2 regions of the Bacillus sp. Medicinal_06 genome follow, and region 1 is predicted to be linked to the other one. Evidence: a T-box and tRNA genes for the amino acid it is inferred to sense, from the RefSeq annotation. Region 1 holds a T-box; the other holds one or more tRNA genes.

Evidence for each region. A T-box is a leader RNA that pairs with one kind of tRNA and senses whether it is charged. The one in region 1 lies ahead of metG (methionine--tRNA ligase), so its partner is inferred to be a tRNA-Met.
Region 2: it encodes a tRNA-Met, which carries the amino acid that the T-box ahead of metG (methionine--tRNA ligase) is inferred to sense. The anticodon was not compared.

The regions. Positions count from the first base shown of each region.
Region 1 covers NZ_JBWYHD010000006.1:113,968-129,967, reverse strand. Annotated here, with positions in the region: gene AC1M36_RS16280 (NupC/NupG family nucleoside CNT transporter) at 1-419, shown strand, start outside; gene AC1M36_RS16275 (NupC/NupG family nucleoside CNT transporter) at 949-2,130, shown strand; gene AC1M36_RS16270 (DUF418 domain-containing protein) at 2,156-3,328, opposite strand; gene AC1M36_RS16265 (ferritin) at 3,501-4,007, opposite strand; gene AC1M36_RS16260 (MazG nucleotide pyrophosphohydrolase domain-containing protein) at 4,063-4,386, opposite strand; gene AC1M36_RS16255 (LOG family protein) at 4,460-5,038, shown strand; gene AC1M36_RS16250 (hypothetical protein) at 5,057-5,254, opposite strand; gene AC1M36_RS16245 (Dps family protein) at 5,806-6,243, opposite strand; gene AC1M36_RS16240 (DUF3920 family protein) at 6,461-6,895, shown strand; gene AC1M36_RS16235 (MarR family winged helix-turn-helix transcriptional regulator) at 7,010-7,420, shown strand; gene AC1M36_RS16230 (pirin family protein) at 7,470-8,168, shown strand; gene AC1M36_RS16225 (M4 family metallopeptidase) at 8,329-9,978, shown strand; gene AC1M36_RS16220 (metal-sulfur cluster assembly factor) at 10,026-10,340, opposite strand; gene AC1M36_RS16215 (TIGR04053 family radical SAM/SPASM domain-containing protein) at 10,479-11,564, shown strand; gene AC1M36_RS16210 (class I SAM-dependent methyltransferase) at 11,780-12,601, opposite strand; T-box leader at 12,719-12,993, shown strand; gene metG (methionine--tRNA ligase) at 13,046-14,680, shown strand; gene AC1M36_RS16200 (EamA family transporter) at 14,707-15,609, opposite strand.
Region 2 covers NZ_JBWYHD010000021.1:4,002-20,001, forward strand. Annotated here, with positions in the region: gene folB (dihydroneopterin aldolase) at 1-158, opposite strand, end outside; gene folP (dihydropteroate synthase) at 159-1,019, opposite strand; gene pabC (aminodeoxychorismate lyase) at 994-1,866, opposite strand; gene pabA (aminodeoxychorismate/anthranilate synthase component II) at 1,860-2,447, opposite strand; gene trpE (anthranilate synthase component I) at 2,453-3,850, opposite strand; gene cysK (cysteine synthase A) at 4,071-4,994, opposite strand; gene hslO (redox-regulated molecular chaperone HslO) at 5,115-5,990, opposite strand; gene AC1M36_RS26230 (type III pantothenate kinase) at 5,997-6,785, opposite strand; gene ftsH (ATP-dependent zinc metalloprotease FtsH) at 7,201-9,102, opposite strand; gene hpt (hypoxanthine phosphoribosyltransferase) at 9,188-9,730, opposite strand; gene tilS (tRNA lysidine(34) synthetase TilS) at 9,727-11,157, opposite strand; gene spoIIE (stage II sporulation protein E) at 11,384-13,855, opposite strand; tRNA gene AC1M36_RS26255 (tRNA-Glu) at 14,116-14,187, opposite strand; tRNA gene AC1M36_RS26260 (tRNA-Met) at 14,201-14,274, opposite strand; gene AC1M36_RS26265 (S1 domain-containing RNA-binding protein) at 14,442-14,927, opposite strand; gene divIC (cell division protein DivIC) at 15,015-15,374, opposite strand; gene yabQ (spore cortex biosynthesis protein YabQ) at 15,371-16,000, opposite strand, start outside.

The sequences.
Region 1 (16,000 bases):
TACTTGGATTTGTTGCATTAATTACAGCAATTAACAGCTTGTTTGATTCTGTATTCGGTATCACATTCCAGGCTATACTAGGATACATTTTCTCACCACTTGCCTTTGTAATGGGTATTCCACAAGCAGAAATGGTAACAGCGGGACAAATTATGGCGACAAAATTAGTATCAAACGAATTTGTTGCGATGCTTGATCTTGGAAAAGTAGGGGGAGAATTATCAGCTCGTACAGTTGGTATTCTATCCGTATTCCTTGTATCGTTTGCAAACTTTTCATCTATTGGAATTATCGCAGGTGCAACGAAAGGGATTGATGAAAATCAATCAAACGTTGTTTCTTCATTTGGATTAAGACTTGTATATGGTGCAACGTTAGTAAGTATTTTATCAGCAATTATTGTTGGGGTTATGTTATAGAAATAAAAAGCAGTGAGCATGAGCTTACTGCTTTTTTGTATTCATTAAAAATAATATAATTAGAAAAAACATGTTACTATATAGATGGGAAGGGGACGAGAAAATAGTAAATGAAATTTTATCGGCGATTTTTCAAATATATCGACTATTTCTCAGCATATATCGGCGCAAATTAAAATATATCAGCGATTCGACAAGGGATATCGATGTTTCGGCGAATAACGACAAGAAGTATATTGCATCGAGAGAGAGGGAAGGGATAAATTTACATATGATTTCTTTGAAATTTATGTTGCATTTCAATTAGATAACGCTTACAATTTGGTTTGTAGGTGGTATCAATTTCAGACTTTAAATACGGTAGGGAAGAAGAGACTACCTGTTATAAATTGCAATTTATGTAAACGCTTACTGATTTTAGGTTATAGTTTAAAGTAAATAGTATTTAGGGGTTCTTATTTTTTTAATATCAATGGTCAGACGTCATTCGTTGGACGACAGATAACTTATGGAAGTGGAGGATTCACATATGAAACTAGTTATGTTTCTAGTTGGTTTACTTGTTGTATTTGTACTAGGTTTCCTTGTAAGTTCAGATCGTAAGAAAATTAAGTATAAACCAATTGCAATTATGCTTGTTATTCAATTAGCATTGGCATACTTCTTATTAAATACAAAGATTGGATTTGTATTAGTAAAAGGAATTTCGGATGGTTTTGGTGCCATTTTAAAATATGCAGAAGCAGGGGTTAATTTCGTATTTGGTGGTTTAGCAAATGATGGACAAGCACCATTTTTCTTAACGGTATTATTACCAATTATCTTCTTAGCGGTATTGATTGGTATTTTGCAACATATTAAAATTTTACCGATTATTATTCGTGCAGTCGGTTTCGTATTAAGTAAAATAAATGGTCTAGGAAAACTAGAATCATATAATGCAGTAGCAGCGGCAATCGTTGGTCAAGGTGAAGTATTTATTACAGTAAAAGACCAATTAAGTAAATTACCAAAAAATCGTTTATATACACTTTGTGCGTCTTCAATGTCAACGGTATCGATGTCAATCGTCGGTTCTTATATGAAAATGATTGATCCAAAATATGTAGTAACGGCACTTGTCTTAAACTTATTTAGTGGATTCATTATCGTTCATATTATTAATCCTTATGACATTAGTGAAGAAGAGGACATTTTAGAATTACAAGAAGATAAAAAGCAAACGTTCTTTGAAATGTTAGGCGAGTATATTATGCTTGGATTCTCTATCGCAGTAACAGTAGCGGCGATGTTAATTGGTTTCGTAGCATTAATTACAGCAATTAACGGTGTATTTGATTCTATTTTCGGCATTACATTCCAAAGCATTTTAGGATATGTGTTCTCACCATTAGCATTTGTAATGGGTATTCCAACATCAGAGATGCTAGCAGCAGGACAAATTATGGCAACAAAATTAGTAACAAACGAATTTGTTGCGATGCTTGATTTAGGAAAAGTAGCTGGTGATTTATCAGCTCGTACAGTAGGTATTTTATCAATCTTCCTTGTATCTTTCGCAAACTTCTCATCTATTGGGATTATCGCAGGAGCAACGAAGAGTATCGATGGAAAACAAGCGAATGTTGTATCTTCTTTCGGATTAAAACTTGTGTATGGTGCAACGTTAGTAAGTATATTATCAGCGGTTATCGTTGGGGTTATGCTATAAAATAAGGAAAGCAATGAGCTTGGGCTCATTGCTTTTTTTTCATTACCTTATGCTTAAAAGCAGGCCTTTTCAAATAAGTTCCAAGCCGCCATACGTATTCAACAGGCCCTATACGATACCTTTGTAGCCAATAGGTACTAGCATATAATTGAATGCTATAAATTCCAATCGTCAATACGATGCCAAAGAAGTAACCGATTTTTCCATATAATCCGAAACCGTACGCATAAAAAATCGTAGTAGCAATGATAGTCTGTGCTAAATAGTTACTAACTGACATTTTACCCATATTAGCCACATACTCAAGTAAGCGTAATGCTTTTTTGTAATGGAATAAGAGAATAATTGAGCTTCCGTAAAAAAGGGCCATTCCTAATGGTGAAACACTGTCTTTTAGCATAATGAGGATCGGTTGCTGTGTTAATAATGCTAAGATTTTTACTGTGAAAGAAAAGATACCACTGATAAGCCAAAGTTTTTTGAGGGAAGATACATGTTTATCTATTTCAAACAGCCATCCTTTTTTCCCGACATATATTCCTAGCAAGAACAGCGGAGCCATTAGAATGATCATTAAAAAGGTTAGAAGAAATCCCCCGGAAAATCCAGTGATTCCAATATCTTCGAATGGATTTTCGTAGAGGCGGAATTTTATATGATCTGTATAACTCCCGGTTTTGTGGACTGTTTGTTCTTTTTCAATATAGGAGGAAAAATCATCTACATTTGCATTGGACTCAAAAGGGTAAGAAATAAACATAGTAAATGCTAGTAAGATAAAGGCCCAAATAAGCAATGTTTTTGGTTTTCGATTGATGAACATCATTAAGAAAATCCCTACAATCCCATATGCAAATAAAATGTCTCCACTCCAAATAAATATACCGTGAATATATCCAAGAATTAGTAAAATAATAATTCGTCGTATATAAATCGGAAAGAAACGCTTTTCTTTTGCGAGAATGCTCTTTTGCAGCAGAATAATACTAAGACCAAATAGAAAGGAGAATAGGGAAATGAAGTTGTGTGTACCAAAAAATTCAATAAACCAGTTGGCTCCTTCATCAATCTTTCCGAACACATAAGTAGGTTGGTCAGCGCTAAACATTCCAAACTGAATTAATGTCATATTAACGAGCAAAATGCCGAATAAAGAAAAGCCGCGAACTGAGTCGATTGCCTCTAGGCGTTGTTTCATAGTTTTTCTCCTTTTCTTTTTGTTTTTCTTTGAAAATAATACCATTAATAATGGAAGTCCTATGCAGAATGAATGGAAATTTAAGGTGATTTTAATGGAAGCTTAAGGTAAGTGGATATTTGGGAGAGAAAATAAAAATCACCTTAACAAACTTGTTAAGGTGATCGGCTTATTACTCAGCAGGAGGAGTAAAAGTACGTTTTTCTAATTCCGCATCTAACATAAATAAAGCGTTAGAATCGCTTGTAATACGTTTTAGTTTCTGAATGATGCTGTCGAAAGAAGCTTCTTCTTCAACTTGTTCGTCAACGAACCATTTCAAGAACGTAATTGTTGCATGCTCACGCTCATCCCAAGCGATATCAGATAGATTATAAATACGCTTTGTTACTTCACGTTCATGCTCAAGTGCGATTTCAAATGCACTTAAAACAGATTCGTACTCATTGTTCGGATTTTCGAATCCAGTAATAATCGCACGCTCTCCGCGGTCATTAATATAATTATAAAGCTTCATTGCGTGGAAACGCTCTTCTTCTGCTTGTACAAGGAAAAAGTTTGCAAATCCATCATAGCTTTCTGCCGTGCAGTAAGCAGCCATTGCCATATAAACATGGGCAGAGTAAAATTCAAAGTTCATTTGATCATTAAGTGCATCGTGTAATTTAGTAGATAACATAAAAATCCTCCCTTGTATAATATCGGGAATATTATATCATAATTGATAAATATTCTCATTTAGTTTCTTGGAAACGTTTAGATAGTTTTTCTACATGTGCTTCCATAATATCCTGTAAGTCTAAATCATATTTTTGAGAAAGAATAATGAGGTTGGAAAGTACATCCCCAAGTTCTTCTTTTAACTCTATTTTCAATTCTTCTTCTTGCTTTTCCTGCTCATCTGGGCGATCACGTCCAATTTCAATCGCGCGCACAACGCGTGAAACTTCGCCTACTTCTTCCACTAAGAAATTTAAGCGAATAAAAGAGTTATATTGTGACCAGCTTCGTTTTTCGTAAAAATCCTCGATCCATCTTTGAAATTCGACTATATTCACTTCTTCCTCATCCCCTCAATATGTTGTACAATGTTAATTGTATCATAACAATATATAGTTTTGGGGTGTAGGTATGAGAAAGATTTGTGTGTTTGCAGGTTCTAATTTAGGAGAGAGATCTGAGTTTAAGGAGCAAGCAATCAAGCTTGGAGAGGTGCTGGTTCAAAATAATTGTGAATTAGTATACGGCGGTTCATGTGTTGGTTTAATGGGGGAAGTGGCCAATGAAGTGTTACGCTTAGGCGGGCGTGTAACGGGCGTTATGCCTCGTGGTTTATTTCGTGGGGAGATTGTTCATGAAGGATTAACAGAATTAATTGAAGTAGAAACAATGCATGAACGTAAAGCAAAAATGGGAGAGCTTGCGGATGCATTTATTGCATTGCCAGGTGGCTATGGAACATTTGAAGAATTATTCGAGGTTGTATGTTGGTCACAAATTGGGATTCATGATAAACCAGTTGGGTTATTAAATATTAAAGATTTTTACGGGCCAATTCTGCAAATGGTCGATCGTGCAGCAGAAGAAGGATTTATGAATCCATCTAATAAAGAGTTAATTGTTTCAGCAACTACTGCGGATGAATTGATTCAGAAAATGCAAGATTATAAACGACCTGTTATGGGGAATAAGTGGAAGCAGTTATCATAATAAGAAGAGGCATTCCGTTCATTTAGGAATGCCTTTAGAGTTGTCTTTCTTAGTTTTCTTATATAAGTACCAACCGCCCCAACCACCAGCGATGGCGAGGACAATGAGGAAAGGATAGCTTCTTGTGTCTACGGTCAGATTGAAAATATTCGCTATTCCTAAAGCAATTCCAACAGTTAATAAGGCGAAAAATGCTCGAATCAAATAGTCTTTCAACTGAACCACTCCCGTCATTTAATGGTATATCTACCTAAATGATATTACGTAGAAGGAAATATCGGACTTTTCTATATTTTAACATAAAAACGTTTGAGATATATAGATATAATAATAAAACCCTCTCAACATAAATTGAGAGGGTTTTATGGGGTTCTTTAGCGTAGCGAGCCGCTTGCGCTTTTAGTGGTATCCAGCTTCAGCGGCTAGAATGTTCGGTGGCTTCGCTTCTTCCTGCGAGGCAAAAAGCGCCTCTACGTCAGAAACTCCATCCTCCTCACATTCTGAGCGAGCCGCTTGCGCTTTTAGTGGCATCCAGCTCCGGTGACAAGCTCTTCGTGTCTAAGAACCTTCCGCATAAGAAGGCAAAAAGCGCCTTCTATGCGAAAGAACCTTAGCCATTCAGAGCTGAACGAGCCACCTACGCTTTTAGAGATATCCAGCTCCAGCGGCTAGAACAGTCGGTCATTTCACTCCTTCATTCGAGGCAAAAAGCGCCTCGGAATCAGGAGTTCCAATGCCCTCCTGTTCTAAACGAGCCGCTTGCGCTTTTAGTTTAAGAATGCACGTAGCATCCATACGTGTTTTTCTAGTTCTGTGTAGATACCAAGTAGTAAGTCAGATGTCATTTCGTCGTCAGCGTCTTGTGCGATTTCCATACCTTTTTTTAGTTCGCCTAGCATCATTTCGTAGTCTTTCATAATTGCTTCGACCATCCCTTCTGCAGTTTCTCCGTAAGCCGCTTCTTGAATAGAAGATCGTTCTAAGTATTCTTTCATTGTCGCTACTGGTTTGCCGCCAATTGCTAAAATGCGCTCTGCAATTTCATCGATGTGTCCAGCTGCTTCTGTATAAAATTGTTCAAATTTCTCGTGTAGTGTAAAGAATTGAGGTCCTTTTACATACCAATGGAAGTTGTGTAGTTTTGTAAATAATACGTTCCAGTCTGCTACCTGTTTGTTTAATACTTCGATTACTTGTGTGTTCATATGATCAATCTCCTTCTGAGTTATTTATTATGTTGTATTTTTTATTAATTTATAATTATTATAATCTAGTAATTTGTATAAATCAACCTTTTTCCAAACATTATTTTTGAACATTTTTTGAACTAGGTGTAATGTGATATTGCAATATGTGTTTATTTTTTTTCGTATTGTGGCATATGTATAGGAAAAGGGATTTTAGAAAGGAGAATGGAGGTCAATGGAACTCCAGTTTCAAAACGTATATCAGCAAGCTGGGAATTGGTATGTGCTGGATTCAGAATTTCCGTGGGATATTCAGCAGGTGCAAAATGATGTGTTTTCATTAATTGAGAAGCGCGACATTCCAGTTGTTTTTTGCGATACGTGTGATACAAATGATGTGCTCGTGAACTTAGGAGAAGAAGAGGAAGAATTTTTATTTCCTTTAAACGGTTTTTATCATAAAGAAAGACAAATGATTTTTGTTTGCATGTGGGAACAATATGAACAAGTGCTCAAAACTTTATTACACGAGTTTCGTCATTCTATGCAGCATGAAAACAATGTATTGTATATCGAAAAAGAAGTATACGAAGCACGTTGGATTGAAAGGGATGCTAGGACATTTGCTGAACGTAAAATGAATGAATATATGCGCAGGAATATAAACTAAAGTATAGTGGTGGGAACATCATTATACTTTTCCTTTCTACTTACTAGAATAAAGTAGTTGACAATTACATAGTTTAGTTCTAAACTATGTATATCAAGCAAGCGAGGTGATGAAATGAAAGCAGAAGAAAGACTTGGGTTGTTATTATGGTTTCGTTTATCACGTTTTTATAACAGGAGCATTCGCGAGACAAATCAACATTTGAAAGAGTGGAGTTTATCAGCTGCTCAGTTTGATGTGTTAGCCCAAATCGGAGGAAACGATCGCTTAACGCAGCAGGAGCTTGGAAAAAAGCTATTTGTTACAAAAGGGAATATTACGCAGCTTTTAAATAAGATGGAACAACTAGGTTGGATTAAGCGAGAACAAGAAGGGACTACGAAATATCTTTCGTTAACAGAAAAGGGAAAAACTTTATATGAAGAAACTGTTCCGCCGCAAGAAACGTTTCAAGCAGAACAATTTAATAAATTAGATCATAATGAACAAAAACAATTATTAGAATTACTGCGAAAGTTACAATAAAAAATTTTAAATAAATATCTCGAATTCGAGATAATATGAGGTGAAGGATATGTTTAAAAAAATTGATCATAAAAATATGGGAAGAGCAAATCATGGCTGGTTAAATACACATTTTCATTTTTCATTCGCAGATTATTACAACCCAGACAATATGCACTTCGGGGCACTTCGCGTTATTAATGATGATTTAGTAGCAGCGCAAACAGGATTTGATATGCATCCGCATCGTGATATGGAGATTATTTCTTACGTTGTAGATGGTGAATTAACACACCAAGATAGCATGGGAAACCGCGGTACGATTGAGCGGGGACATGTACAATATATGAGTGCTGGTACAGGTGTATTTCATAGTGAACATAATTTAGGAAATGAGACATTACGTTTATTACAAATTTGGATTTTACCAGATCGTGCTGGTCACAAGCCAAACTATGGTGAGTTTAAATTTGATTGGAACAAGCGTGAAAATGTATGGTTCCATATGGTTTCTCCGGTTGATGGCGGTGCACCAATTGCTATTCATCAAGATGCAAACTTATACTCTCTATCGTTAGAAGCAGGAAAAGAAATTAGCTTACCTGTTGATGAAGGGCGTCAAGTGTACCTTGTACAAATTGAAGGAAGTGGCGTAGTAAATGGTGAAACACTTGTGATGCGAGATGCAGCAGAAGCAGTTGAAGAAGACATTCGCATTCAAGCAAAAGAGCAATCACATTATTTAGCGATTGAGATGAAAAAACAATAATGAGTGAATGAAAAGAGAGTGTCTAATGTGACACTCTCTTTTTTGAGGGGATGAAATTATAAGAAAAATGTTTCTCAATATTTTTTTGGCAGGAGATATTTTCCTTTTTTTGAAATGTATAAGAGTGTCAAAAAATTTTTGGGGAATGGGGAGTGTTAGATTGAAAAAGCAAGTCGTTTCATCAGCATTAGCTTTATCCGTTATCGCCTCAGGTTTTGGAGCATTTGGAGCAACAAACACAAAAGCGGCAGAAGGGCAAATTCAATATCACCAAGAATTTAAAACACCAGCTTACATAGGTGAGGAATGGAAAGCACCAGAAGGATTAGATAAAAAAGAAACAGTATTTCAGTATTTAGAAAGCAAAAAGGATATGTTTAAACTAGCAGGAAATATAGAAAGTCATTTTAGTGTTGTAGGGGAAGAAAAGGATGCTGAATCGGGTACAACACACGTGAAACTAGTAGAGAAACATAATAATATTCCTGTGTATGGATCTGATCAAACAGTTGCGCTTGATAAAGACAATAATGTGAAAGCATTCTTCGGGCAAGTTATCCCGAATTTAGAAGATAAAAATATTCCAGCTGCAGCGAGCATTACCGATGAGAAAGCGGTAGAAATTGCGAAAGCTGATATTGAGAAAGAAATTGGCAAAGTAAATCAATATGATGGTGTGAAAAAAGATTTATATGTGTATGAAAAAGATGGGAAATATTATCTTTCATACCTTGTAAAAGCATCTGTTTCAAAACCAGCTCCGGGTTACTGGCATTACTTTGTTGATGCAACAAATGGAAATGTGATTGAGAAATATAATGCAATCGATCATATTACTGGTTTTGGATATGGTGTGCTAGGAGAAAGACAATCATTTGAAATTGCTCAAGATGAAAAAACAGGAGCATTTAATTTATTTGATGGTAAACGTGGAAATGGTGTTCATACATTTGATGCACAAAATATGGATGAGAACTTGTTTAATCTCTTCTCACAATGGTTTGGATATACAGGTGAAGAAGTAGAAAGTAAATCGAAGTTCTTTGAAGATAAAGCTGCTGTTGATGCGCATGTAAACGCAGGAAAAGTATATGACTATTATAAAAAGGTATTTAACCGTAATTCTTTTGATAATCAAGGTGCGAAGTTAATTTCTTCTGTTCACGTAGGGGAAAATTGGAATAACGCTGCGTGGAACGGGATACAAATGATGTATGGAGATGGGGATGGAAACACATTTATTCCATTATCTGCAGGTCTAGATGTTATTGCCCATGAGTTAACGCATGCTGTAACAGAGCACACAGCAAATCTTGTATATAAAGATGAATCTGGTGCACTAAACGAATCGTTATCAGATATTTTTGGTGCGATGGTAGACCGTGATGATTGGGAGCTCGGAGAAGATATTTATACACCAGGTAAACCAGGAGATTCACTACGTTCCTTAAGTGATCCTGCTTCTATTCCAAACCCATTAAAACCAACTGAAGGCTATCCAGATCATTACGACAAACGTTATAAAGGAACAGCTGATAACGGCGGCGTTCATATTAACAGTAGTATCAATAATAAAGCAGCATATTTAGTGTCTGAAGGTGGCACTCATTATGGTGTGAAAGTAAATGGCGTTGGCCGCGAAGCTACAGAAAAAATTTATTACCGTGCGCTTTCAAAATATTTAACTGCAAACTCTAACTTTAAAATGATGCGTCAAGCTGCAATTCAATCTGCGACAGATTTATATGGCAAAAACTCTAAAGAAGTACAAGCTGTAACGAAAGCTTATGATGCAGTTGGTGTAAAATAAGACGTGAAAAAGACCTGACTTTATAAAGTCAGGTCTTTTCTTATTAACTAATCGCGAATGCCCAGTGCGATTTTCGCCATACGTGACATACGCTCTTTTGACCAAGGTGGATTCCAAACCACATTGACCTCGATTTCATTTACTTCTGGTACATTTGTCGATAATACTTTTTTGACATCTGATACGATCTGCCCCGCCATCGGGCAACCGATAGAAGTCATCGTCATTGTAATAACAGCATTATTATTTTCATCTGCTGTAACGTCATATACTAATCCAAGATTAATGATATCAACGCCTAATTCAGGATCAATAACCGCTTCTAAATTGGCATATAATTTCTCTTCGAATTCTTGCGACATGCACAACACTCCTAATATTAATGATATTCATTCTCATTATAAAGGAAATAAGATAAAGATGCAGTGAAATAGCTCACAGTGTTTTTTAGAATCTTCCCTATACTGATTATAAGTATGTAGGGAGGAGCGAGATGGAAAATGAATTATGATGAAAATCCTTTTATTGTGATATGGGAGGTTACACGAGCTTGTGAACTAAAGTGTTTGCATTGCCGAGCTGAAGCGCAGTATAGGAGAGACCCGAGAGAATTGACTTTTCTTGAAGGGAAGAGATTAATTGATGAAATATATGAAATGAATCAGCCAATGCTAGTTTTCTCTGGTGGGGACCCGCTTATGAGAAAAGATATTTATGAACTAGCAGATTATGCAGTGCAAAAAGGATTACGCGTTTCGATGACGCCTAGTGCGACTCCAAATGTGACGAAAGAGGCAATTCGAAAAGCAAAAGAGGTTGGGCTTGCTCGCTGGGCTTTTAGTGTGGATGGTGCTACAGCTGAGACACATGATCGTTTTCGCGGCGTGGCAGGGTCTTTTCAGCTTACGATGGATGCGATTCAATATTTAAATGAGCTACAGATTCCTGTGCAAATCAATACCACTATTTCTAAGTACAATATTCATGAAGTAGAAGAGATGGCGGCGCTTGTTGAAAAGTTAGGTGGTGTACTATGGAGCGTGTTTTTCCTTGTTCCAACTGGAAGGGGAAGTGTAGAAGATATGATTTCACCAGTAGAACATGAACTTGTATTTCGTAAATTATATGAAATAGGGAAAAGGGCTTCATTTGATATAAAGACAACAGCTGCGCAGCATTATCGGCGCGTTATCATGCAACAAAGAAAGAATCGAGAAATTCGTTATGAAGATGCCCTTCAAAATGGCTTAACCGGCAAAATTGATGGCTTAGGACGAGCACCAAAAGGCGTGAATGATGGCAACGGTTTTGTTTTTATTTCACATATTGGCGATGTGTATCCGAGCGGGCTATTACCAATTCAAACTGGAAATGTGAGAGAAAAACGTTTACGGGATATTTATCGTCACTCCCCAATTTTTCAAGCATTACGTAATCCAGATGGCTATAAAGGGAAGTGTGGGAAGTGTGAATACCGCTATATTTGTGGTGGTTCTCGTTCAAGAGCATATGCGATAACTGGTGATTATTTAGAAAGCGAACCTTATTGTGTATATGTACCGAAAGCTTTACGAAGAAAAATGTGAAATTCCTATTGTCTTTTTAGGATACATCATGTATACTTCTAATTAGTTGATAACGATTATCAGTATCAACTAAACATTACTCTTCGTTATGTTGGTCATACCCCTTTTGACTGCGTAAGTCAGAGACAAAATGTTGAAATACCTTGTGTCCTATTCTACAGAATTATGGTAATCTCCAACCTCAACTTATATGCGTTAAGCATGCAAAAAGGATCCTATCCGTGAAGGGATCCTTTTTTGCATGCTGTTGTCGTAATTAACGTGTAAAGTCCTGGAATACGTTCTTCCATTCCTTCTGGGGCTGAAGAAGGAAAGACCCAGCGTTGATGTGGACCATGCTCTTCAATAAGCTTTTCAATGCGTAGATTTGCCCCTGCAACTTCTGTAATAATTTCTCCTAACGTCCAGCGGCGAATCATCGTTTTAGGAAGTGATTCTTGCTGCGCTTTATCAAGTAGAATGCTATAAGCAACGTTATCCTCTATTACTTCTTCAGAGAAATAATCTCCGCTTGCCTTAAACTTTTGATCATCTATTGCTAATAATTTTGTATAAAGAGGATGATAGTCACGAAGGATAAAAGTCCCATCGTCTTTTAGAAGTCTTGAGATTAATTTGAAAAGTGGCTTGAGATCTAAAAAGTAATGAAGTACACCGAGTTCTAACAAAACAACATCAAATGTTGGAGAAGGTGTGATTTCTAGTACATCTGAAACGATATATTCGATAGATACTCCTGCGGCGTTTGCGAGCTCATTTGCATATTTGGCGTTGCTCTCAGAAATATCTACAACAGTGACGTCAGCACCTAATAATGCGAGTGCGACAGCTTTATTGCCTTTAGAGCCAAGTAAATTGATGATTCGTTTCCCTTTGGGGTTTTGTATATAAGGTAAGTAGTAGGCTACTTCATGAGCAGGATCTTGCATAAGTTTCTTTGCGTATTCTTTTGGAATGCCATGCCGATTTGTCCATGCTTCATAGGCTGCTGCACTCCAGCCTTTTTTATTCATTGTGCTTAATTGCTTTTGATTCAATAGAACTCCTCCTTTTTCTGAACATATAAATATTCGGAAGGGGTTTTCTATTTCCTTTTTTTCTCTAAATAAAAAATTGATTTTTCTGTAGTTTAGTCGTAAAATACGTGTTATATATGAAAAGCGTTGAAAAGGAAAAGTAGAATGAAACCATTCTTTCCAGAGAGCTTCGGGAGCTGAGAAGAAGCAAGAATATTCATTTGAACAATGGCCTTTGAGCTGCGTCCTGAACTTATCAAATGATAATAGTAGGCGGCGACGAGAGTTGGTTCTCGTTATCAAAACCACAGTATAAGAGTGTAAGTAATGCTCCGTACTTGATGAGGTCGGTTATGTGAATAGCTGGCGAAATAAGGTGGTACCGCGACTGTTTATAAAGCCCCGCCCTTATCTTTTCTGAAGATAGGGGCGGGGCTTTTTTATATTTAAAAGGAGGAATAGATGATGAGTATTTTTATTGGAGGCGCTTGGCCGTATGCGAATGGATCGTTACATCTTGGTCATGTTGCGAGTTTATTACCAGGGGACATTTTAGCGCGTTATTATAGAGCGAAAGGTGAACAGGTCCTTTATGTATCAGGTAGTGATTGTAATGGAACACCAATTGCGATTCGGGCCAAACAAGAGGGAGTTAGCGCAAAAGAAATTGCAGACCATTATCATGAAGAATTCCAGCGATGTTTTCAGCATCTTGGGTTTACGTATGATTGTTATACACGTACAGATACACAGCACCATCATGAAACGGTACAGAAGATTTTCTTACGCTTATTAGGAGAAGGATTCATTTATAAAAAGACAGTTGAACAAGCATATTGCGAAACATGTACACAATTTTTGCCGGATCGATATGTAGAAGGAATTTGTCCACATTGTCAGGAACCAGCACGCGGGGATCAATGTGATGCGTGCTCAGCCATTTTAGATCCGCTTGATTTATTAGAAAAGAAATGTAAGTTATGCGGAAGTACACCAGCAGTTAAGGAAACAGAGCATTTCTACTTTGCGTTGCATAAATTTCAGGAGCAGATGAAAGATGCAGTAGCGGTTGCGAAACAAAAAGGAGCATGGCGTGATAATGCGGTTCAACTAACAGAGCGTTACTTACAAGAAGGATTACAGGACCGAGCTGTATCACGTGATTTACCAATTGGAGTACCAATTCCAGTTAAGGGATATGAGGATAAGAAAATCTATGTGTGGATTGAAGCAGTGTCAGGTTATTATTCAGCAAGTAAACGATGGGCTAAAGAAACAGGGAAAGATGATGGGGAGTTCTGGAGTAGTAGTGCGAAGACATACTATGTGCACGGGAAGGACAACATCCCGTTCCATTCTATTATTTGGCCAGCTGTATTACTTGGGATAGGAGAAAAGGCGATCCCGCGTCATATCGTTTCAAATGAATATTTGACTGTTGAGAAACGAAAATTATCGACAAGTAAAAACTGGGCGGTATGGGTGCCGGATATATTAGAGCGATATAATCCAGATTCGATTCGTTATTTCTTAACAATTAATGCACCAGAAAATCGTGATACTGATTTTTCTTGGCGCGAATTTATTTATAGCCATAATAGTGAGCTTTTAGGGGCATATGGGAATTTTGTAAATCGTACACTAAAGTTCATTGAGAAATATTATGATGGTGCTGTGCCAAAAGGTCATGTGAATTTAGAATTGCAAGAAAGAGTGGAGGGATTATATCGCAGTGTAGGACGTGCAATTGAGCAAGCTCATTTTAAAGTAGCGTTAGAAACAATCTTTGAAACGGTACGCTTTGCCAATAAATATTTTGATGAAGAGCAACCTTGGAAACAAAGAGAGGAAAACCCTGCTGCTTGTGAAGAGACGATTTACACCTGTGTATACTTGATTGTGAACTTTGCGCAGTTACTTGAGCCATTTTTACCTTTTTCTAGTGAAAGGGTGCGGAACATATTATCTATTTCGAGTGTGAGCTGGGAATGTAAGAATGTGTTGCCAAAGCAGATTGGTCATGTACAGCCATTGTTTGAAAGAATCGATGTGAAACAAATTGAAAGGGAAGTAGAAAAGCTGTACGGAGCATTAAAGTAAAAAAGAGCACATGATGTGCTCTTTTTTTAGGCGCTTTGTTCTATATTACGTTTCTTCTCTTTTCGTACAATAAGAAATTGCGGTGTGAAAATACCGATTAATATACAAAGGATACCAAGCCATTGTAATAGCGATACGACTTCATGAACAAGTGTAATGGAAGCGATGATTGCTGTTGGTAATTCAGCTGCTCCTAAAATCGTTCCAAGTCCTATTCCTACTTTTGGTACGCCAATGGAGAAACAAATGACCGGTACAACAACACCGAAGAGTCCAAGGACGAATGCATATTTCCATAATCCAGCTTGCAAGGCACCGTCTGTTAAGAAGGTTGGCGGGAAAATTAAGCAAACGATAAGTGTAGCGCTTGTTGTCATCAGAAAGCTTTTCGTATACGGTGGTACATTTGTAGCAACGCGTCCGCTTGCAAAAATATAAAAGGAAAAAGAAACAGCGGCTAATAGTCCAAAAATAATGCCTTTTGTAGAGAAGTTTTGGCCAAGACCTTCGAACACACCACCTGCAAGTAATGTTCCGGCAAATAAAATGATAATCGAGATCACCTTTTCGCGACTTGGTAATGTTTTGTTCGCGATTGCTTCAATGACTACCCCAATCCATGTAAATTGAAAGAGTAAGACAACGGCAATAGATGCTGGTAATTCTTCTACAGAAATAGCGTAGAAAATTCCAGTCATACTCATTGTTGTTCCGACAGCCAATAAGGAAAATGCTTGTTTTTTCGAGATTTTATGACGTGAAAAGAAAAGAACGAGTAATAAAAGTCCGACCCAGCCAAATACATATTGTCCACCTAATAGCTCATGCGCAGAAAACCCATTCATAAAGCCCAGCTTGAAAATTGTCGAAAGTACGCCATAGCTGCAGGCACCAAATAAAACTAATAATGAAAACTTAAATTTCTCCACAAAAAATCCTCCTTTATAAATAAAAAACGCCCGCTGTCCAGTTCAGGACAACGGGCGAACGAAACAGAGTGGAAACTCTACAAAATTCCGCCACTCACAATCTTGTGTGAGTTTGGGTATAAAACATTGGATAATTATTATAACTCTAGTTTATAGCAATCTCTTTTAGATTTTCAATTAAAAATAAAGATAAATGAACTTTTTTAAAGTTAACTATGCGAAAATAAGAGAAAAACGCAATTTTTTCGTATATAATAAAGGAGAAATGAAAAAATTTGCAAATATATAATAGATATTAGGAGAATTTGCATGAATATGGATTATTTTAGTACTTTCCTTACAAAAATGTAATCTAAATGTAAGTTATTGTGATAGTTATTTCGACATTTTT
Region 2 (16,000 bases), on a different contig from region 1:
TAGTTTACCGAATGCTCTAAGTTATCACTTTCGCCTGCTTGTTTTAAATCCAATTCTACCGTTAAATCCACTCTAAATCTTTGTCCCAATTTATTCTCTTCTGGAAATACACCATGATATCCATAAAACTCCATATCATGAATATAAATTTTATCCAATCAGTTTACCCCCTTACCAATCATCGCATCCATCATTTTTGCCATACGCGCCATTTCCTTCACATCATGAACACGAATCATTTCACAACCTTTTTCAATCCCAAGACAAATCGATGCTCCTGTCCCTTCTACACGTTCCTCTACCGGTAAATCTAAAACATGTCCGATAAATGACTTTCTCGAAGTCGCAAGAAGAACTGGATACCCTAATACATGTAACTGTTCTAAATTACGCATTGCTTCTAAGTTTTGTTCTGGCGTCTTCGCAAAACCGATACCTGGATCTAAAATGATATTTTCATCCGATACACCTGCATCTTTTGCAATTTTAACACTCTCGTATAAATCCGCAATCATATCCGCCATAAGATTACGGTAATTTGTATTCTCACGATTATGCATTAAAATAATCGGCACATTATAATGCGCTGCAACTTCCGCAATTTTTGGTTCTGCCTTTGCTCCCCATATATCATTAATAATATGAGCACCCGCTTCAATTGCTTGCTTAGCTACTTCAGCTTTATACGTATCGATAGAAATAGGCACTTTCACTTCTTTCGATACCGCTTGAATCATCGGAATTACACGCCCTAACTCTTCTTCCACCGAAACTTTTGCGAAACCAGGACGAGTTGATTCTCCGCCTATATCAATAATATCAGCACCGGCTTCCACCATTGCTTTCGCATGACTTATAGCTGCGTTCACCTCATCGAAGTTTCCACCATCTGAGAATGAGTCCGGTGTAACATTTAAAATCCCCATGATTAATGTCTTTTTATTTAAATCCAATGTATATTCGCCGCAGCGCAAACCATAATCCCACTTCACACTACACATCTCCTCTTCGCAATTCATTTCGGCTCCAAAGATTTTCTCTATGCATTTCATATACACGTATTAGAGACTTTGTAACCTTTCCTTCTTTACCAGGGAAATCACTTTCGCCAATCTGATTAAGCGGAACAATCTCTTGAATAGAATTTGTTACAAACACCTCATCAGCAGAAAGCAGTTCCTTTTGCGTAAAGAAACCTTCTTCCACATGTACATCTAATACTTCAGCAATTCTTATAATAAAAGCGCGAGTGATCCCATTTAAAATCCCAGTTTCCAGCGATGGCGTATATAAAACACCTTCCTTTACAAAAAAGAGATTCGAAACAATCCCCTCTGCAACGTGACCTGCTTCAGTGAAGAAAATCCCTTCTTTGCCCGCTACATTTCCAATTTCACGTTTCCCTAAAATGTTATTTAAATAGTGATGGGACTTTAAACGAAATGCTCCTTCTGGCGTATTTCGTGTTTGCTTCAAAATAACGCCTTCCTTTTCCACCACTACACTCGGAACTGCCAAAGGCTTTATAAATACGATGACAGAGGGCTTTTCATAAACCCCTGTTTGTAAACCTATTTCATCTATACCAGCTGAAACATTAAAACGAATATACGCATTTTCTAACCCGTTTCTTACGAGTAACTCCTGTAAAATACGTAGCACACCATCTTTTGTCATCGTCCATTCAATTTGCAAAGTAGAAAGAGCACCCATTAAGCGTTCATAGTGATCATCTAATAAAAATGGGTGACCGTTATAAATACGAAATGTCTCAAAAACCCCCAGTCCATATAAATACCCATGGTCATAAGGAGAGATTTTCGCCTCACTTGCTTCCACATATGCCCCGTTCACATAAATTAACATGACGATACACTCGGACTATAACTACGAATAAAATTCTGAAGTAACTCTTTCCCATGAGAAGTCATAATAGACTCCGGATGGAATTGCACCCCTTCAATCGGCAATGTTTTATGACGAAGCGCCATAATTTCTCCCTCTTCTGTCCAAGATGTCACTTCTAAACATTCTGGCAATGTTTCTTTTTTTACAATGAGAGAGTGATAACGTGTCGCTGTAAATGGATTGGGGATTTCTGAAAAAATTGTTTTCCCATCATGATACATCGGAGAAGTTTTCCCATGCATTAAACGCTCTGCACGAACAACATCTCCTCCAAACACCTGCGCAATTGATTGATGACCTAAGCACACACCAAAAATAGGAATCTTTCCTGCGAAATATTTAATGACATCCATACTTATACCAGCTTCATTCGGACTACACGGTCCTGGTGAAATCATTAAAAAGTCTGGTTTCATTTGTTCAATATCTGAAATTGTAACTTCATCATTACGTTTAACAACAAGCTCTTGTCCAAGCTCTCCGAGAAATTGTACTAAATTAAATGTAAAAGAATCATAATTATCAATCATCAATATCATTTCTCTCACCTAACCGTTTCTTCGCTGCTTTCTTTCGCACGCCATAGGGCGATTGCTTTTTTCAACGATTCTTTATACTCATTTTTTGGATTTGAATCAATTACAATTCCTGCCCCGGCCTGTACATACGCTTGACCATCCTTTGCAAGAAGCGTACGAATTACAATATTTAATTCCATATCTCCTGAGTAACCAATCCATCCAATTGAACCTGTATAAATTCCGCGACGAACAGGTTCTAATTCTTCGATAATTTCCATCGTACGGATTTTTGGCGCACCCGTAATCGTTCCACCTGGAAACACAGCTCTTACTAAATCGAAAGCATCCTTATCCGATTCAACCTCACCGCGAACATTTGAAACGATATGCATAACATGCGAGTATTTTTCAATTACCATAAATTCATCTACTTCTACAGTTCCGTACTTACAAACTCGCCCTAAGTCATTACGCTCTAAATCTACAAGCATGACATGTTCTGCACGTTCTTTTTCATTTTCAATTAACTCTTTTGCCAAGGTTTCATCTTCTAGTTCATTTTTCCCGCGAGAACGTGTACCGGCAATCGGACGAGTGCTCACTTCATTCCCTTGTTTTTTAATTAACAATTCCGGTGAACCGCTAACAATTTGAAAATCCCCAAGCTCTAAGTATCCCATATATGGTGATGGATTAATTTCACGAAGACTCGTATAAATTTCTAGTGGATGTGTTTGCAATGTTTTCTCTTGTCTTGTAGACAGATTTACTTGAAACACATCTCCAGCTCCAATGTATTCTTGGATACGCTGAACAGCTTTCATAAATCCTTCTTCTGTAAAAGCTACTGCTTCATTTCTATTTTCAGGACATTCAAATGGCACTTTAACTTCAGGAGCTTCCTTCATCCAAATGCTCTTCCATTCATTCAAACGACCTTCTGCTTCTTCACGTTCATCTATATAATGTGTAATAATCCACAACACTCTCTCTTGTTGATCATACACAAACACGTCATTAAATAATAAAAAGAATATGTCAGGTATATCCACATCATCCAATGCAAAGGAAGGAAGTTTCTCAATATAACGGATACAGTCGTAACTAAAATACCCGATCGCGCCCCCTTGAAAAGGTGGGTAGTCTGGATTATGATCCGTTTTCCATCGCTCCATATACTTTTGCATTAAATCTAAAGGATTACCTTGTTCTATTGTTTCCTTACCGCTTTCACTTATATGTAACGTTTCATTCTTCCCCTGAATCACCGCTACAGGATCAAGCCCCACAATACTATAGCGGCCCCCTCGTCCACTTTCTAACAAAATATGTTGATTCTTATTTTGAGAAAGAAACTTATACTGCTTAAAAAAGTCTAACTGATATGGAATAGAAAGCGCTAAAGATTTTCTTTGCTGCATACCAACACCCCGTCTTCTTTTATCCCACTCCCTTAGAACTATCATCTCAAATCATAGATGGTTAGTGTGAAATAATTGTCCTTGGAAGCTAGTGAAAATAATTTAACTTTACTACTACTTATTTTACATGAAGTTTTCTAGTCATTCACTCTTTTCCTATTTTCAAACAAAAAAAGAAAAAGCATTCCTGAAAAGGAATGCTTTTTCTTAACCGTACTAATTATGATTCAAATTGATAAAGCGGTGTACTTAAATAACGCTCACCATTACTTGGAATAACCACAAGTACTTTCTTCCCTTTACCAAGGTTTTTCGCTACTTCTGTCGCAGCATAAATGACAGCACCTGAAGAAATCCCAACTAAAATTCCTTCTTCACGAGCTACTCTTCTCGCATATTCGAATGCTTGCTCTGTTTTAACTTGGATCACTTCATCATATACTTCTACATCCAATGTTTCTGGAACAAACCCCGCTCCGATACCTTGAATCTTATGCGGACCTGGTTTCCCCCCCGATAAAACCGGAGAATCTGCAGGTTCTACTGCATAAATTTTAATGCTTTCATATTTTTCTTTTAAAACCTCACCAGCACCCGTGATTGTTCCACCAGTACCAATACCTGCGATAAACGCATCTAATTGATCGCCCATTTGCTCAACGATTTCTGGCCCTGTTGTCAAACGATGAATTTCTGGGTTCGCTGGATTTTGGAATTGCTGTGGTATAAAGTAACCATTCTCTTTTGCTAATTCAGTCGCTTTGCGAATTGCACCGCCCATTCCTTCTGGTCCTGGAGTCAATACTAATTCAGCCCCATAAGCACGTAGTAAATTACGACGTTCAACACTCATTGTTTCCGGCATTACTAAAATTGCTCTATATCCTTTTGCAGCAGCTACCATTGCTAAACCAATTCCCGTGTTACCACTCGTTGGTTCAATAATTGTATCGCCCTCTTTTAATAATCCTTCTTGTTCAGCAGCTTCAATCATAGATAGTGCAATACGATCTTTCACGCTACTTCCAGGATTCATAAATTCTAATTTTAAGTAAATGTCTGCGCTGTCTTGCTCTACGATGCGGTTCAACTTAACGATCGGCGTTTTCCCGATTAATTCTGAAACTGATTGTGCCACTCGCATTTCTGTCACTCCTAACACCGAGTATTTTTATTGGTTTTATATATATTTCAATTTTGGCAGAATTTTTCTTACTTGTCAATCTATTTGGATGATTGACAATTGCCAGAAATAATTCTTATTTTATAGACTATTAATTATATTTGTAATGTCTTCTTTAGAGAACTTATATCTTTCATTACAGAAATGACAATGCACTTCAGTTTCATCCTCTTCCTCACGAACTTGTTTTAATTCTTCCTTACCTAAACTAATTAATACTGCTTCAATGCGCTCACGAGAGCATGTGCAGTTAAATTGAACATCCATTGTTTCTAGTACTTTTACTTTGTCTTCCCCTAATACTTCATATAATAACTCTTCTGGCGCAAGACCTTGTTCAATTAATTTTGAGACAGGCGGGATTTTTTGCAAGCGTTCTTCGATAAATGAGATTGTCTCTTCCTGTGCTCCTGGCATAATTTGCAGAATAAATCCACCAGCCGCTAATATGCTATCATCTCCATTTACAAGAACACCAACCCCAACAGAAGAAGGCGTTTGCTCAGAAACAGCAAAGTAATACGTGAAATCTTCTCCTAATTCACCTGAAACAATTGGAGATTGTCCGATAAACGGTTCCCTCATGCCAATATCTTTAATGACTGTTAAGAAACCTTCTGTACCTACAGCTTGGTACACACGTAATTTCCCTTGCTCTGTTGCTTCAAAATCAACGTGCGGATTCGTTACATATCCACGCACATCCCCATTTGCATGGGCATCCACTAGGATTGGGCCAAGTGGACCGTTTCCTTCCACCTTAATTGTCAGCTTCTGATCACCTTTTAGCATAGCTCCCATCATTGCACCAGCTGTTAACGAACGCCCAAGTGCCGCTGAAGCAGTCCTCCATGTATCATGACGTCTTTGCGCCTCACTTACCGTATTTGTTGTACGCACACTATAGGCACGAACTTCTCCATCAAACGCCAATGCTTTTACTAAATAATCTTTCATACTTATTTATTCACCCTTCTCATGTTGTAAATTTGCATTACGCTCATATAACATATGCAAGCCTTTTAATGTTAAAAACGGATCTACAATATCAATTACATTCGATTCTTCTGCAATTAACTTCGCTAATCCACCAGTTGCAATCACTTTCGGTTCTTGTTTAGCTTCTTCTTTCATACGCTTCACAATACCTTCTACTTGTCCGACATATCCGTAAAGAATGCCAGATTGCATTGCACTTATCGTATTCTTCCCAACAACGCTACTTGGTTTTGTAATTTCAATACGAGGAAGTTTAGCCGCTCTACTGTATAAAGCCTCTGCCGAAATCATAATCCCCGGTGTAATTACACCACCCATATAATGCTTATTCTCGTTAATATAACAATATGTAGTCGCTGTACCAAAATCGACAATAATAAGCGGGCTTCCATATAATTGGATACCAGCTACAGCATTTACAATACGATCTGCTCCAACCTCACGTGGATTTTCATATTTAATATTTAAACCTGTCTTTATCCCCGGCCCCACTACAAGAGGTTTAATTTTGAAATACTTCTCACACATACGCTCTAAGGCAAACATAATTGGTGGTACAACCGAGGAAACAATAATTCCTTTCACATCTTGAAAAGAAAGGCCCTCATGTTCAAGCAACTGTTTCACTAACATACCGTATTCATCTTCTGTTTTATGACGATCTGTCTCCATGCGCCAATGCTGACGAAGTTTTCCATCTTCAAATACACCAAGCACCGCATTTGTATTCCCTACATCCAATACAAAAATCATATTCTCACCACTTATCTTATTTAATCTATATTTGTGCAGTATGTACAAAACTGATACTGCCATCATATCATATATACCTATATAATCAGCTTTTCCATCTTCATCATTTTACAAAAAGATTGTTCACTATTTCAATTTTTAATGCAAAGAAGATTCAAATTTATATGTAAATCCGATTTGATTTTCTAACATATAAATTGTGGCTACGAAGAACAAAAAGAGACTTTGACTCATTTTCTCCCTCTGCTTTTATGGCATAGGGCTAAAAAGGCACTGACCGCTTCTATGCATGGGCGGATCCTCTTTTCCACCTAAAAGGAAGGGTTTCATGTTAGTTTTCAATCTGTATTTATATATACAAGCACACAATTTTCTCAACATAAAAAAGGAGTGACAATTGTCACTCCTTCATTTCTTATTTATCTTCTGTGTTTTCGTCATCTTTTTTCATAGTAATATTTACTTTCACATCTTCAGACGACTTCGTACGTTCAGGTAAAACCCCATAATCATATAAATGATTGATTTGCTCTGCATCTAATGTTTCTACTTCAAGTAACGTTTTCGCAATAATATCAAGCTTATCACGTTTTTCAGTAAGAATTTGTTTTGCACGAGCATAACATTCTTTCATAATCGTTTGCATTTCCATATCAATTTCATGCGCAATTGCATCACTGTAGTTTTGCTCCGAATGGAAATCTCTTCCTAAGAACACTTGACCACCTTGTGAGCTACCAAACTGCATTGGTCCAAGCTTGTCACTCATACCAAATTCCGTTACCATACGTCTCGCAATACCAGTCGCACGTTGGAAGTCGTTGTGAGCTCCTGTACTTACTTCACCGAATACAATTTCCTCAGCTACTCGACCACCAAGTAAACCAGTAATTTTATCAAGTAATTCCGGTTTTGTCATGAAGTAACGATCTTCTTTCGGAAGCATTACCGCATATCCACCAGCTTGACCACGAGGAACAATTGTTACTTTATGAACGATATCCGCCTCATCAAGTACAACACCAATTACAGTATGACCTGCTTCATGGAATGCAACAATATTGCGTTCTTTTTCAGAAATAACACGGCTTTTCTTCGCAGGACCTGCAATAACACGGTCTGTCGCTTCATCGATATCAGACATATCAATTTTCTTCTTATCTTGACGCGCAGCTACTAATGCAGCTTCGTTTAATAAGTTTTCAAGATCCGCACCAGAGAATCCCGGTGTGCGAGTTGCGATTGCTCTTAAGTTAATATTCTCATCGAGCGGCTTATTACGAGCGTGTACTTTCAGTACTGCTTCACGCCCATTTACATCTGGACGATCGACTGTAATTTGACGGTCAAAACGTCCTGGACGTAATAACGCCGGATCAAGAATATCAGGACGGTTTGTTGCAGCGATGATAATAATACCTTCATTTGCACCGAATCCATCCATTTCAACAAGAAGTTGGTTTAACGTTTGTTCACGCTCATCGTGACCACCGCCAAGACCCGCTCCACGCTGACGACCCACTGCATCAATTTCATCGATGAAAATGATACAAGGAGCATTTTTCTTTGCATTTTCAAATAAATCACGTACACGGGAAGCACCGACACCGACAAACATCTCTACGAAATCAGAACCACTAATAGAGAAGAAAGGAACGCCAGCTTCACCTGCAACTGCACGTGCAAGTAATGTTTTACCTGTACCTGGAGGTCCAACTAACAGAACACCCTTCGGAATACGGGCACCAACCTCAGCAAACTTACGAGGATCTTTTAAGAATTCTACTACCTCAACAAGTTCTTGTTTTTCTTCGTCCGCTCCAGCTACATCTCTGAAGCGTACTTTTTTCTTTTCATCATTGTATAACTTCGCCTTACTTTTTCCAAAGTTCATAACACGGCTACCGCCACCCTGAGCTTGGTTTAGTAAGAAGAAGAATAAAATGAAGATAATAACAAACGGAATGATAGAAGTAAAGAATGTCACCCAAGCACTTGTTTCCTCTGCTGGTTGATACTTCACTTCAGCACCTTGTGCTTTGTCATTAATTTTCTTTTGTAATTCTTCAGTATTTGGTGCATAAGTAACAAATTGCTCTTCCTGGCTAGCATTGCTAAATTGTCCTTTTACCTCAAACACACCATTTTTCGGTTGAAGTTGCACATTACGCACTTCACCTTTTTCAAGTTTAGTAATGAATTTATCGTAGCTAACTGATGTCGTTTTTTGTGTTGAACCATTAAAATAGCTCACGATTCCAATTACTACTAAGAATATCAGTAAATAAAAGATGGTATTACGGAAGATACGATTCATTCCTAACCTCCTCTCACGGCATAAACACTATAGTAAATCGTAACATAGAAAAACTTTCCTATCCAATTATAACGCCTGTATTTAATTAATTTGAGTAAACGCTTGGTTTTAATACTCCAACATAAGGAAGATTACGATATTGCTCCTTATAATCTAAACCATACCCTACAACAAATTCATGAGGAACAGTAAACCCAACATAATCTGCCTTCAAATCGACTTTGCGACCAGTTGGCTTATCTAATAGCGTAACAATCTTTACAGATTTCGCCTTACGATATTTGAATAGGTCTACTAAATAACTTAATGTAAGACCACTATCAATAATATCTTCAACGATTAAAATATCGCGACCTTCTACAGAAGTATCAAGGTCTTTTAAAATTTTCACTTCACCTGTTGAAACTGTAGAATGACCGTAGCTAGAAACAGCCATAAAATCCATTTCAAGATATGTATCTGTTCTTTTTAATAAGTCTGCCATAAATGGCATTGCACCCTTTAATACACCAATTGCAAGAGGCACTGTATTTTTATAATCCTCTGCAATAATTGCACCTAGCTCATGCACCTTCTCTTGTATTTGTTCTTCGGAAATTAATACTTTTTCGATATCTTGATTCATCATTTCATTATCCTCCTGGAAGACTCCTTGCTTTTGTAGTGAATAATAATATATTTATCCTTATCTGCTGCTTCATTTGAAATAGCAAATGCAGATTGTTTCAACAATGGAACCCAAATAATATTCCCGCTTGCATCACAAACAATTGGCCACTCTTCTCTTTTTTCTTTCGGTATTTTCGCCTCAATAAAAATAGCTTTTATCTTTTTTGTACCACTCATACCTTTTATCGACATTCGATCTCCATTTTCTCTAGAGCGTATAAGAAGAGGATATGATATATCATTATACTTAGCAACAAATACCGTTTCATTCATGTTACTTGGTAATTCCTCATTTACTTCTGCTACAAGTTCATCCCCATTTACTAATGTAATGGCACCTGGTACTGATAAGACTTGTGAAAAAGGAAAAACAATTTCTTGCTCAAATCGGAAACTACATTCTTCATATGTACGAACAATTTTTAGACCCACAGGAAAATCAAGTGATCCTGAAGGATGTTTCCGTTTAAAAAATGCAATAACTTTGTCAATATGTATAGAAGAAAGCGAAGAAGGAATCTTGTATTCATAAAGATAGTTTAATATTAGTTGAATCCCTCGCCTTTGTAAAGGCATAGACATGGATTCAAAGGCAGGAATTGATAAGACGATGTGTTTATCACTTTTTTTTGTAATTACTTTATTCATCTTTTCAAAAGCTAATTCCTGCAAATACACCTCATCCTCTTGCATAAGCACACTAAATTTTTGAAATTGCTCATGCACATGAGGGTTTTCCTCCTTTAAATAAGGCAGGACATGCTTACGTAATCGATTCCTCGTATATACTTCCTTTTCGTTACTCGGGTCCATACGTGGTGTAATCCCTATCCTATTACAATAAGCATTGATTTCTTTCTTTGTTACCGCTAATAAAGGTCTAATTAAATATCCACCATGGAAAGGACGTTTTACAGCAATTCCAGCATAACCCTTCGGGGTACTCCCGCGGACGAGACGCATTAAAATCGTCTCCACTTGATCATCTCCATGATGTCCAAGAGCTACATATAGCGCATCATATTTCTTCATTATTCTTTCCAAAAATGCATATCGGCATTCCCTAGCAGCTACCTGTGCATTCATTCCATATTGCTGTTGATATTGCGATACATTAATTCTTATCGTTTCGCAAATAACCCCAATCTTCCGGCAAAGTTTTTCCACAAATTTCAAGTCTTCATAGGATTCATTTCCTCTAAACATGTGATCCACATGCGCGACTACAATTTTCAATTTCTTCTCTTCTCTTTTCTCTAATAAATAATATAAAAGAGCTAAAGAATCAGGGCCTCCAGAAACCCCTACAACAATTGTCGAATATTCCTCTAATACATCATGCCGCTTTGCAAACTCATCTACTTTTTCAACAAATGTATCTTTCAACTTCGCAATCACCTTTCGTTAAAACCAAACAATAACATACTTTACCTTGCTTATAATGGTACAACTTTTACAAACTTTGTGCAAAAAAAAGATGTGCAAAATTCACATTTTTATCTTACATCCCTCCCCTATCTTCATAAGAAGAATGAAACTAATTTCTTCTATAAGAAAAAGGCCTAGGTATCACCCTAGACCTCATAACCAAACCGAGAAACTTTCCGCTCCTCTATTGCGCTTGTTTACCCATGATTGGAATCGTAGCCCACTTTGGCATATTCTTCTTTACCTTTGCAACAACAATCGTCATATCGTCATTGATATATCCATCACTAGAACGAATAACCTCTTCCATAATGATATCAGCAATTTCTTGCGGATCGTCTGTTTGCAGTTCTTTAATCTTACGTTTCATCCACAATTCATGGTTTTCCACGTGCTGCGCTCCCTCAAAAATCCCATCGCTCATCATAACCAAAATATCTTCTGTTTTTAATTGTTCACCAACAACATCTACCTCAACATCCTCAATGATTCCCATCGGCAAATTGCTTGCTTCTATTTTAATAACGTCATTTCCACGTTTTACAAAACTTGGGGTTGAACCAATTTTTAAAAATTTAGCACTTGCATCACGTAAATCTACCATAGCTAAATCAAGCGTCGTAAACATTTCTTCTGTCGTTCTCAATGAAAGAATTGAATTAATAGACTTAATAGCAATTTCTTCATCGATACCAGATTGCAATATTTTTTGTAACAATTTTACCGTTTCCTTACTTTCCATATGTGCCCTTTGTCCGTTACCCATTCCGTCACTAATGGCAAGAGCATATTTCCCAACACTTAAATCCATCATCGCATACGAATCTCCCGATACAAATCCGCCTCCTTTTGCCGCTGTAGCAAGCCCTGTATCAAGAAAAAATGTTTTCGCTGACCCAAAAGATATCATGCTATGACCATTCGGATAAGCAGAAGGTTCTTCATGTTTCACAATAATATTTTCTTTTAAAATATCCGAAAGCATTGGTGCAACTAATTTTTCACATTCACCATGTTGATTAGATGCCGCTGGAATCATCATTTCAATATCAATATTCCCTCTATCTAAACAGTAGATATCAACATGTTCTACCTCAACACCAAAGTCACGAAACGCTTGTAGAATTTGCTCTTCCTGCACTTGATGATTTTCCCGTTCACGCTGAATTTCTTTCGCAAAATCTTCCATTACTTTTGAAACACCTAATAATTGTTCCGCAACAATTCTACGATTATCTTTCATTTGTTTTCGTAACTTTTGCCCCTCATAGAAATGTCCTAATTCTCCTTCCATTAAATCTGTTACCTTTTTTCCTCTTACACAGTGCTTTTCCCATTCACGAACTAATTTACGGTTATGCTGAAGGGTTCCTTCTTCTGTTTCATTCATAATTTGTTTCATATAATCATATGTTTTATCAAAATTCACTACCCAACATTGATCCTTTTTAAAACATGATTGACACGTCTTTGCTGTAATTGTACTTAGGAATAAATCAGCTTCTGTTTCCTCATCTTCTTCCTCTACATATCCATATACCGAAAAACTATTAGATAATGCAGAAAATACATTTGCAAATTGATTAATTTTATTCGCTGTCACATCACGCATTCTACGTAAATATTGTTGTTGATCCTGAGAATGCTCTTGTGTTCCTGGCATAAATTTAGCAAGCCGATCAATAATTCCCTTCGGTGTTAATATAAAGAATCCTATCGCCACTCCAGATTCTATTAAAGTTGTTATAATATTTACTTGCTTATCGACGTATAATGTAATTAAACTTGTACCAATTAACAACCCTAAACTTACACCAAGACGCTTCCCTTCTTTTAATAATCCACCAAGTAACCCGGAAAAAGCTAGCAGACTAAGTTGAGATAAACTACCTACGTTCGCTAAACTCAATATCAATCCTGTAACAACTCCTACTGTTGAACCAGTAGCTGCTCCTGCAACAAAAGCAAATAATAATACTAAATATCTCGTGAAAATATGTTGAACTGAAGCGTCGTAAACAAACCAATCTGTTGTACCTGTTAATACAGATGCGAGTAATATAATTAAACAAACAATTTCTTCCGTTTCTAATGCTTGTTGTTTTCCCTTTCTTTCTGTTAATAATGGTACACTTTGCAAGAAAATCATCGTTAAAACAAAACTAAGTCCTGCTTCAATAGTACTTACGAGTAAGTCATACATAGTGACGGTTTGCTGTGCGAAGTAAACAACAGCGAGATGTGCGGTTAGTGCGGAGATAAATACTTGGAATGGTACAAGTCCAACAATTTTACGTGTAAAACGACTAAAGAAGATATTATAAATAAAGAAAGTAAAAATAGATGCAAAGGCAAAAAGTAAATTATCTAGCGAAACGGAAAGTGCACCACCCATAAGAGCCAGAAATGCGAGTGCCATCTTATCACGCTTCATTACATAAACAGCAGCAAAAAACGGTAGTGCAAACGGTAAAATGTTCGTTAATATATATGCTCGTCCTAAAAGAAAACCGATTACAGCAATAACAAATCCCCATCTAAAGAAAACTTGCTCTAACTTCACTTTCAACTTGCTTGTCCATGTTATTGACCTGAGTTGTCCATCATTCATAGCCAGTGTACTTGTGTTCACAGTATTCCTTCCTGCTTTTGGCATATTTTTAACACCACCTGCATAGTTTAATTACTGTCATTATAAAAGATGATTATTGGGATTTTTGTCAAAACAACAGTTCAAACCTACATAATCGTTCGACTTTTTATTCAAAATAAACCTATATATATACAAGTTGTTAAACATAGGTCCTTCAAAATATTAGAAAATTCTAAAAATAAAGGGTGTTTTTGTAGAAGCTTTGTACCCATTTACAATTTCTTAACAAAAAAAGATCATGCGCTATGCATGATCTTTTTAGATGACCCGTACGGGATTCGAACCCGTGTTACCGCCGTGAAAGGGCGGTGTCTTAACCACTTGACCAACGGGCCGTTAAAATAAATATAGCGGCGGAGGGGATCGAACCCCCGACCTCACGGGTATGAACCGTACGCTCTAGCCAGCTGAGCTACACCGCCATGTCGTCTTATTTAACGGACAATTAGTATCTTATATCAAATACACTGTAAAGTCAACACGTTTTAAAAAGTTTTTTTATTCTTTTTTAAATAAGCTTATTTACATAAAAAAGCACCCCGAGCAAATTACTCCGGGCACCTCTCTATATGTTAAGAATAAAACGTTATTATCCGCGACGAGCGCCACGGCCACCACGTTTAGATTCTGTATTACGCTTTAAAGAAGTTAGACGATCTTCACTATCTTTTAAAAAGCGTGCCATTTTTTGCTCAAACGTTTCTTTTTGATTGCCACCATTATCACGGCCACCACGGTTATCTCTGTTAAAAGAACGATTGCGTTGTGGACGTCCAGAACGTTGTTGATCCCCACCACGTTGATATTCGCCACGTGGACGATCTCCTTCTGTTCTTACACGTTCTTTCGCTTTTTTAATAGATAGACCAATTTTCCCATCTTTTTCAACATTAATAACTTTTACTTCTACTTGATCGCCTACTTTTAAGTGATCATTAATATCCTTCACATAATTATCAGCAACTTCACTAATATGAACAAGACCCGTTAAGCCTTCTGGCAGCTCCACAAAAGCCCCAAAATTTGTAATACCTGTTACTTTACCTTGTAACTTGCTGCCTACCTCGATTGACATAAAAAAAATGCTCCTCCTTAGTGATTAAAAAGTCAAATTTTACTTTATTATATATAATCCTAAAATATAGTGTCAATAAGACACGACCTACTTAGAAACAGGAAAAATTATCTCCCCTTTTCCAGAGAAGAAATAATCTCTCCTAGCAATCTTTAAAACATACTCTTCGTCATTCAACTTTTGAACATCATCTTTTAGTTTTTTTTCTTTCTTTGTTAATGAATTTAATTCTTGCTGCATCTCTTCAACCTTTGCTGCTTTTGCTTTAATGGAACTATTTTGCTGATAAAACGTCACACTAATACTCGCAATAATTGTAAAAGCAAAAACAAAAAAAACGGCTAAACGGCGATATAATCGCCTTCTGTTTTCATTCTTTTGTATTATATGTTTTTTGGCAGAATTTGGACTCTGCTCTTCAATCAATCTTTGCCTCAGTTCCCTCATTTCCGAGGTCCCCCTAACTTCTTTTTTATACGCTCCCAGATGTGAACGATATAATTCTTCAATTTCTTTGTATGTTGCAGTAATCCCACATATCTCTTTATAAAAAGTTTAACACGGTTAGGGAGAAGTTTCCATATGAGCAAAGTAAGAAATCGAACAGGCCAGAAAAAAACTTTCCATACAAAAAGTAATATCCATCCGGAACACTTCCACAACACGTTCCCAATTGAAGATAGTATACGAAATAAAAATAATATAAAAGCAATAATAAGCTGCGCTATAATAATAACAGGTTTTATCATAAGTAGCTGTACAATTTTAATAAAAAATTGTACCGTTTGCACAAAAACATAAATGAGAAAATTCAATACTCGCATGTACACTGCTTTCAATAAGCTTTGATATGCAGCAAAACCGCAAAGCAAAGCTACAAAAACATATATACGTAATTCAGCTTCATTTACAATGAGCAATACGTAAAAGACAAACAGTGCTTGGACAATCCAAAACAGTATATCATATATAAATACAATCCAACGATTGCGCTTGGGTCGCTGCAAGAAGCGTTGGTACGTATCTAATGCTGCTCCAACCCAAGCACCCATTCCGATCATGGAAAGCATTGT